Regions from separate parts of the Enterobacter wuhouensis genome, predicted to be linked through region 3. Evidence: predicted binding sites of a transcription regulator. Region 3 holds the regulator's gene; each other region holds the start of a gene.
What was found. The regulator PurR, encoded in region 3, represses purine synthesis genes. The targets are predictions, from matches to a motif close to CANGCAAACGTTTGCNTG.
Positions count from the first base shown of each region.

Region 1: the regulator PurR is predicted to act here: its motif matches at 1,124-1,141, upstream of cvpA (colicin V production protein).
Region 2: the regulator PurR is predicted to act here: its motif matches at 1,211-1,228, upstream of pyrD (quinone-dependent dihydroorotate dehydrogenase).

Region 1 covers NZ_CP142124.1:3,279,029-3,281,297, reverse strand. The annotation lists gene folC (bifunctional tetrahydrofolate synthase/dihydrofolate synthase) at 1-271, shown strand, start outside; gene dedD (cell division protein DedD) at 261-944, shown strand; gene cvpA (colicin V production protein) at 1,197-1,685, shown strand; gene purF (amidophosphoribosyltransferase) at 1,719-2,269, shown strand, end outside.
Region 2 covers NZ_CP142124.1:1,729,011-1,731,279, forward strand. The annotation lists gene VPX56_RS08190 (sulfonate ABC transporter substrate-binding protein) at 1-506, opposite strand, end outside; gene ssuE (NADPH-dependent FMN reductase) at 499-1,074, opposite strand; gene pyrD (quinone-dependent dihydroorotate dehydrogenase) at 1,324-2,269, shown strand, end outside.
Region 3 covers NZ_CP142124.1:2,064,569-2,066,837, reverse strand. The annotation lists gene cydH (cytochrome bd-I oxidase subunit CydH) at 69-158, opposite strand; gene purR (HTH-type transcriptional repressor PurR) at 456-1,481, shown strand; gene punR (DNA-binding transcriptional activator PunR) at 1,500-2,269, opposite strand, start outside.

The DNA of each region.
Region 1 (2,269 bases), 1.2 Mb from region 3:
TCACGATAAAGATATTGGCGGCACGCTGGCCTGCATGGAGAGTGTGGTCGATAGCTGGTATTGTGCTCCTCTGGAAGGGCCGCGCGGCGCCACTGCTGAACAGCTGATGGAACATCTTGGCAAGGGCAAAATTTACGATAGCGTGGTTCAGGCCTGGCACGCCGCGATGGCGGATGCTAAACCAGAAGATACCGTGCTGGTGTGTGGGTCATTCCACACGGTGGCACATGTCATGGAAGTGATGGACGCGGGGAGAACCGGTGGCGAGTAAGTTTCAGAACCGTTTAACAGGAACCATTGTGCTGGTCGCGCTGGGGGTGATTATTCTCCCGGGTCTGCTCGACGGGCAGAAGAAGCATTACCAGGATGAGTTTGCCGCGATTCCGCTGGTACCGAAACCGGGCGATCGCGACGAGCCGGATATGCTGCCCGCTGCGACGCAGGCGCTTCCTGCTCAGCCGCCAGAAGGTGCGGCGGAAGAGGTGCGTGCGGGTGATGCCGCTGCGCCGTCGCTCGATCCGTCGCGTCTTGCGGCGAATAACAATATCGAGATCGATCCGATACCGGTAGAACAGCCGAAGCCTGTTGAAAAACCGAAGCCCGTAGAGAAGCCGCAGCCTAAACCGCAGCGGGATAAAGCGGCCGAACAGCTTGCTGCCGCCTCAGAAGCGCCGCCGACGAAACAAGACGCGGCACCGACCGGAAAAGCCTACGTTGTACAGCTCGGCGCGCTGAAAAATGCCGATAAAGTTAACGAGGTGGTGAGTAAACTGCGCGGCGCGGGATATCGTGTCTACACTTCACCTTCCACGCCGGTGCAGGGTAAAATCACCCGTATCCTCGTGGGCCCTGACGCCTCGAAAGACAAGCTGAAAGGATCGCTTGGCGAGCTGAAGCAGATCTCCGGGCTGAGCGGTGTGGTGATGAACTACAGCGCGAACTGATAAGATCTACCCCTCACCCCGGCCCTCTCCCCAAAGGGGCGAGGGTGAAAATCGCATTGAGCGCGTTTGTATCATACTGCATCGTACAGTTCCCTCTCCCCTTTGGGGAGAGGGCTAGGGTGAGGGGCGTTGAGCATTTTTTCAGCGCCTTTTTTATTTACGCGCGGGAAGGAAATCCCTACGCAAACGTTTTCTTTTTCTGTTAGAATTCGCCCCGAACTGGATGACAGGGCGTTTAATCGTGGGACACATATGGTCTGGATTGATTACGCCATCATTGCGGTGATTGGTTTTTCCTGTCTGGTTAGCCTGATCCGTGGCTTTGTTCGTGAAGCGTTATCGCTGGTAACCTGGGGTTGTGCTTTCTTTGTTGCCAGTCATTACTACACTTACCTGTCTGTCTGGTTCACGGGCTTTGAAGATGAACTGGTCCGAAACGGAATCGCCATCGCGGTGCTGTTTATCGCGACGCTGATAGTCGGCGCTATCGTGAATTACGTGATAGGCCAACTGGTCGAGAAAACCGGTCTGTCAGGGACGGACAGGGTGCTCGGGATCTGTTTCGGCGCGCTGCGAGGCGTGCTGATTGTGGCCGCGATACTGTTCTTCCTGGATACCTTTACCGGGTTCTCAAAAAGCGAAGACTGGCAGAAATCGCAGCTCATTCCAGAGTTCAGCTTCATCATCAGATGGTTCTTTGACTATCTGCAAAGCTCGTCGAGTTTCTTGCCCAGGGCATAAACCCTGAGATGTGGCTTAACGAGGAAAAGACGAATGTGCGGTATTGTCGGTATCGCCGGTTTCATGCCGGTTAACCAGTCTATTTATGACGCATTATCGGTGCTTCAGCACCGTGGACAGGACGCTGCGGGCATCATCACCATTGATGCACACAACTGCTTCCGTTTACGTAAAGCAAACGGCCTGGTAAACGATGTGTTTGAAGCCCGCCATATGCAGCGCCTGCAGGGTAATATGGGGATTGGTCACGTTCGTTATCCTACTGCTGGCAGCTCCAGCGCCTCTGAGGCTCAGCCTTTCTACGTCAACTCTCCTTACGGCATCACGCTTGCCCACAATGGCAACCTGACTAACGCCCACGAGCTGCGTAAAAAGCTGTTTGAAGAGAAACGTCGCCACATAAACACCACCTCCGATTCAGAAATCCTGCTCAATATTTTTGCCAGCGAGCTGGATAACTTCCGTCACTACCCGCTGGAAGCCGACAATATCTTTGCTGCCGTTGCCGCGACCAACCGCCTGATCCGCGGCGCGTACGCCTGCGTGGCAATGATTATCGGCCACGGCATGGTCGCCTTCCGCGA
Region 2 (2,269 bases), 340 kb from region 3:
GCGTCGGCAGGCGTCAGGTAAACAGGCTGAATGTCGGTGAACTTGAGCCCGGCTTCTTGCAGGGCACGCAGCAGCAGGTTGTGTGAGCTGGAACCTTTCTGGAAAGCAACTTTATGCCCTTTAAGATCGGCGACGGTTTTGATCTCACTGTTTTCAGGCACCAGAATGACTTCGGCTTTTGGCTTTGCGGGTTCGACGCCCACGTAAACCAGGTCCGCCCCGGCAGCCTGCGCAAAGATAGGCGGTATGTCGCCCGTGCTGCCCAAATCAATACTGCCGACGTTTAATGCCTCCAGCATCTGTGGGCCTGCGGGAAACTCCACCCAGGAGAATTTGGTGTCCGGGTAGCGCTTCTCCAGCAGCTGATGGCTTTTCGCCAGCACCATGCTGACGCTGCCTTTTTGATAGCCGATGCGCAGGCTTTCTGGCGCGGTTTCTGCCGCCTGAGCCAGGGACGAGAGGGCCATCAGCCCGACCAGGCCGATACGGGTTAATGTCTTAAACATGGGCGATTCCTTGCGGTTGACCGTATGCCGGTGCCTGAATGTCTTTGCGGTGCAGCGCCTGCCAGAAGGTTTCCAGCGCGTTATCGAGGCGAGTTTGCAGATTCGGCGTAAAGTGGGGTTTATGCTGGTAGTCGATGACCTGCGAGTCATCAGCAAAGACGCCGTGGAGGATTTCCTGCGCCTTTAACGCATTGAGCACGGGCTTCAGGGCATAATCCACCGCCAGCAGATGGGCTACCGTACCGCCGGTTGCCAGGGGCAGTACAACCTTGCCGTCCAGGGCTCGCTCGGGAAGCAGATCCAGCAGCGTTTTTAGCGCGCCTGAAAAGGAGGCTTTATATATGGGCGTTGCCACAATAAGCCCGTCAGCGTCGTTGAGCTGCTCAATCAGCGCCTTGAGCGCAGGGCTATCAAAACGGGCGTAGAGCAAATCTTCGGGTTCGAAGTTATGCAGATTCCAGTGGCACACCTCGACATCCAGGGCGTTGAGCTTTTCGCGGGCGTATTCCAGCAGCGCGCTGGAACGAGAGGGAAACCGTGGACTTCCGGCCAGAGTAATGACGCGCATGTTTGCTCCTTATAACCAATTGTTTGCTTTTATCTAACATTCATAACAATTTTCAGGAGTGTGACATTGCAGAGTTATTCCACTAAATGATTTATCTGCAATTAAAATGCGAAAAAGTGCATAAGAAATGGGCGGCGAGGTAAACGATTGCGTTTTACGCTGGTTTTTTTGCCACAGGTCAATTCCCTTTCCGGGCAGGATCGCACATAATCCCCTCCCGGTCTGCACACCGGGAATCCAGGAGAGTTCATGTACTACCCCTTCGTTCGTAAAGCCCTTTTCCAGCTCGATCCTGAGCGCGCTCATGAATTTACATTCCAGCAATTACGTCGTATTACAGGCACGCCTCTGGCCGCGCTGGTGCGCCAAAACGTGCCGGAAAAACCCGTCCACTGCATGGGCCTGACGTTTAAGAATCCACTGGGTCTGGCGGCCGGTCTGGATAAAAATGGCGCGTGCATTGATGCCCTGGGCGCGATGGGCTTTGGATCTATTGAAATCGGCACCGTCACGCCGCGCCCGCAGCCGGGAAATGATAAGCCGCGCCTGTTCCGCCTGGTGGAGGCGGAAGGGCTGATCAACCGCATGGGCTTCAACAACCTCGGCGTGGATCATCTGGTTGAGAACGTCAAAAAATCTCATTTTGACGGTGTCTTGGGTATCAATATTGGCAAAAATAAAGACACGCCCGTCGAGCAGGGTAAAGATGACTATCTGATTTGTATGGAAAAAGTCTATGCCTACGCCGGCTATATTGCGGTGAATATTTCTTCACCCAATACCCCGGGTCTGCGCTCTTTGCAATATGGTGATGCGCTGGACGATCTTCTGAGCGCCATTAAAAATAAACAAAATGCGCTGCAGGCGATCCACCATAAATATGTTCCCGTGGCGGTTAAGATCGCGCCGGATCTTTCTTTAGAAGAATTGATCCAGGTCGCCGATAGTTTAGTACGCCATAATATTGATGGCGTCATCGCAACCAATACGACTCTCGATCGCTCCCTGGTTCAGGGAATGAAAAATTGCGATGAAGCGGGTGGCTTAAGCGGACGTCCGGTACAATTAAAAAGCACTGAAATTATTCGTGCCCTGTCTGCCGAATTAAATGATCGCCTGCCGATTATTGGCGTGGGCGGAATCGACTCCGTGATAGCTGCGCGTGAGAAGATGGCGGCTGGCGCCTCGCTGGTGC
Region 3 (2,269 bases):
AAAGATTTTTGCCGGAGAAGTAACAATCGGGGCAAGTTCGGAGAGAGCAAGCGCTCCCCCCGATTAAATCAGTGCAGTACAGCCGTCAGACCCGCAGCAACAATCAGAGCCAGCACGATAACGGTGGTGGTCAGCGAAAACTTAAGATCGGTACTCATCAATTTTTCTCCTTTTAATCACCCTACGAAAAGTGAGCTTGCTCATTTTTACACAGTTTACGTCAAAAATCTTCCAGGATTTAAACTGATATCCACTTTAGCTCTTCCCCTTTTCATCAAGATAGGACAAAATTCCACGCTAAATTTATTAGCGTACCGGCCATTGACCCCCTCCTGACGTCCTGTGTCGTTTTCCCGGCGTGTCGCAATTCCAGATTGCGTAATAAGGGTGAGAGAAGGCAAACGTTTACCTTCATGTTTTTCAGGAGCTTAGGATATGGTCTGGAGTGACATTTAATGGCAACAATAAAAGACGTAGCAAAACGCGCAAACGTTTCCACTACAACCGTATCACATGTAATTAACAAAACCCGCTTTGTTGCTGAAGAGACGCGCAATGCGGTCTGGGCCGCTATCAAGGAACTGCACTACTCGCCGAGTGCGGTGGCGCGCAGCCTGAAGGTGAATCACACCAAATCTATCGGCCTGCTGGCTACCAGCAGCGAAGCGGCCTATTTTGCCGAGATTATCGAAGCGGTTGAGAAAAACTGCTTCCAGAAAGGCTATACCCTCATTCTGGGGAACGCGTGGAACAACATTGAAAAACAGCGTGCCTATCTGTCGATGATGGCGCAAAAGCGCGTCGATGGCCTTCTGGTCATGTGTTCCGAGTACCCGGAGTCCGTGCTTTCCATGCTGGAAGAGTACCGCCACATTCCGATGGTGGTGATGGACTGGGGCGAAGCGCGAGCCGACTTCACCGACTCGGTGATTGATAACGCGTTTGAAGGCGGCTACATGGCAGGCCGTTACCTGGTGGAACGCGGCCACCGCGAGATTGGCGTGATCCCAGGCCCGCTGGAGCGAAATACCGGCGCAGGCCGTCTGGCCGGCTTTATGAAAGCCATGGAAGAAGCGCTCATCACCGTGCCGGAAAACTGGATCGTGCAGGGTGACTTTGAGCCAGAATCGGGCTATCGCGCCATGCAGCAAATTGTCTCCCAGCAGCACCGCCCGACTGCGGTCTTCTGCGGTGGGGATATCATGGCAATGGGTGCCCTCTGCGCGGCGGACGAGCTGGGTCTGCGCGTGCCGCAGGATATTTCCGTGATCGGGTATGACAACGTGCGTAACGCCCGCTTCTTTACGCCGGCGCTGACCACTATCCACCAGCCGAAAGATTCGCTGGGCGAAACGGCCTTCAACATGCTGATGGACAGGATCGTCAACAAGCGTGAAGAATCCCAGTCCATCGAGGTCCACCCGCGCCTTATCGAGCGCCGTTCCGTTGCGGATGGCCCGTTCCGCGACTACCGTCGTTAATCGTTTTACGGGAGCCAGCTACGCTGGCTCCCGTAACCACTCCCGATTAAGCGTTTCGCTGTCGCCCAGGTAATCCAGCAGCCAGGCCATTGCGGGCGACACGTCATTTTGCTGCCAGGTCAGGCAGCAGGCCGCATCCGGGAACGGGTTCTCCAGCGTAAGCGCCACCCATTCTCCGGTATCGATACGCGGACGCGCAAAATGAACCGGCACCATTCCCACGCACAAACCGGCGGAAAGGCAGGTTGCTGAGGATCCCCAGTCAGGGGCAACGACGCGACGCTGGTTGTCCAGCAGCCAGGTAATACGCTTCGGCAGCGAGCGCGACGTATCCTCAAGCACCAGCGACGGCCAGCTGCGCAGCGTGTCGTCGCTCAGCGGCCCTTCCATCGCCGCCAGCGGATGATGGCTCGCCACCACGCAGTTCCAGCTCAGCATGCCCATATCACGAAACGCATAGCGTCCGCCCACGGGGATCGCCTGCGTTGCGCCAATCGCCATCTCTGCCCTGCCGTCTGCCAGCGCGTCCCAGACGCCGTTGAACACCTCCTGCGACACGCGCAGCTCGACGTCCGAAAAATGGCGATAGAAATCAACAACCATCTGCCGCGTACGTTCGGGTTTGACGATGTTATCCACGGCGATTGAAAGATGCCCCCGCCAGCCATTGGCAATCTGCTGGCACTGTTCGCGGGTGATCTGCATTTTTTTGATAACAGACCGCCCTTCTTTCAAAAACCACGCGCCGGCTGGCGTTAACTCAACGTCCCGATGCCGTCGTTCAAACA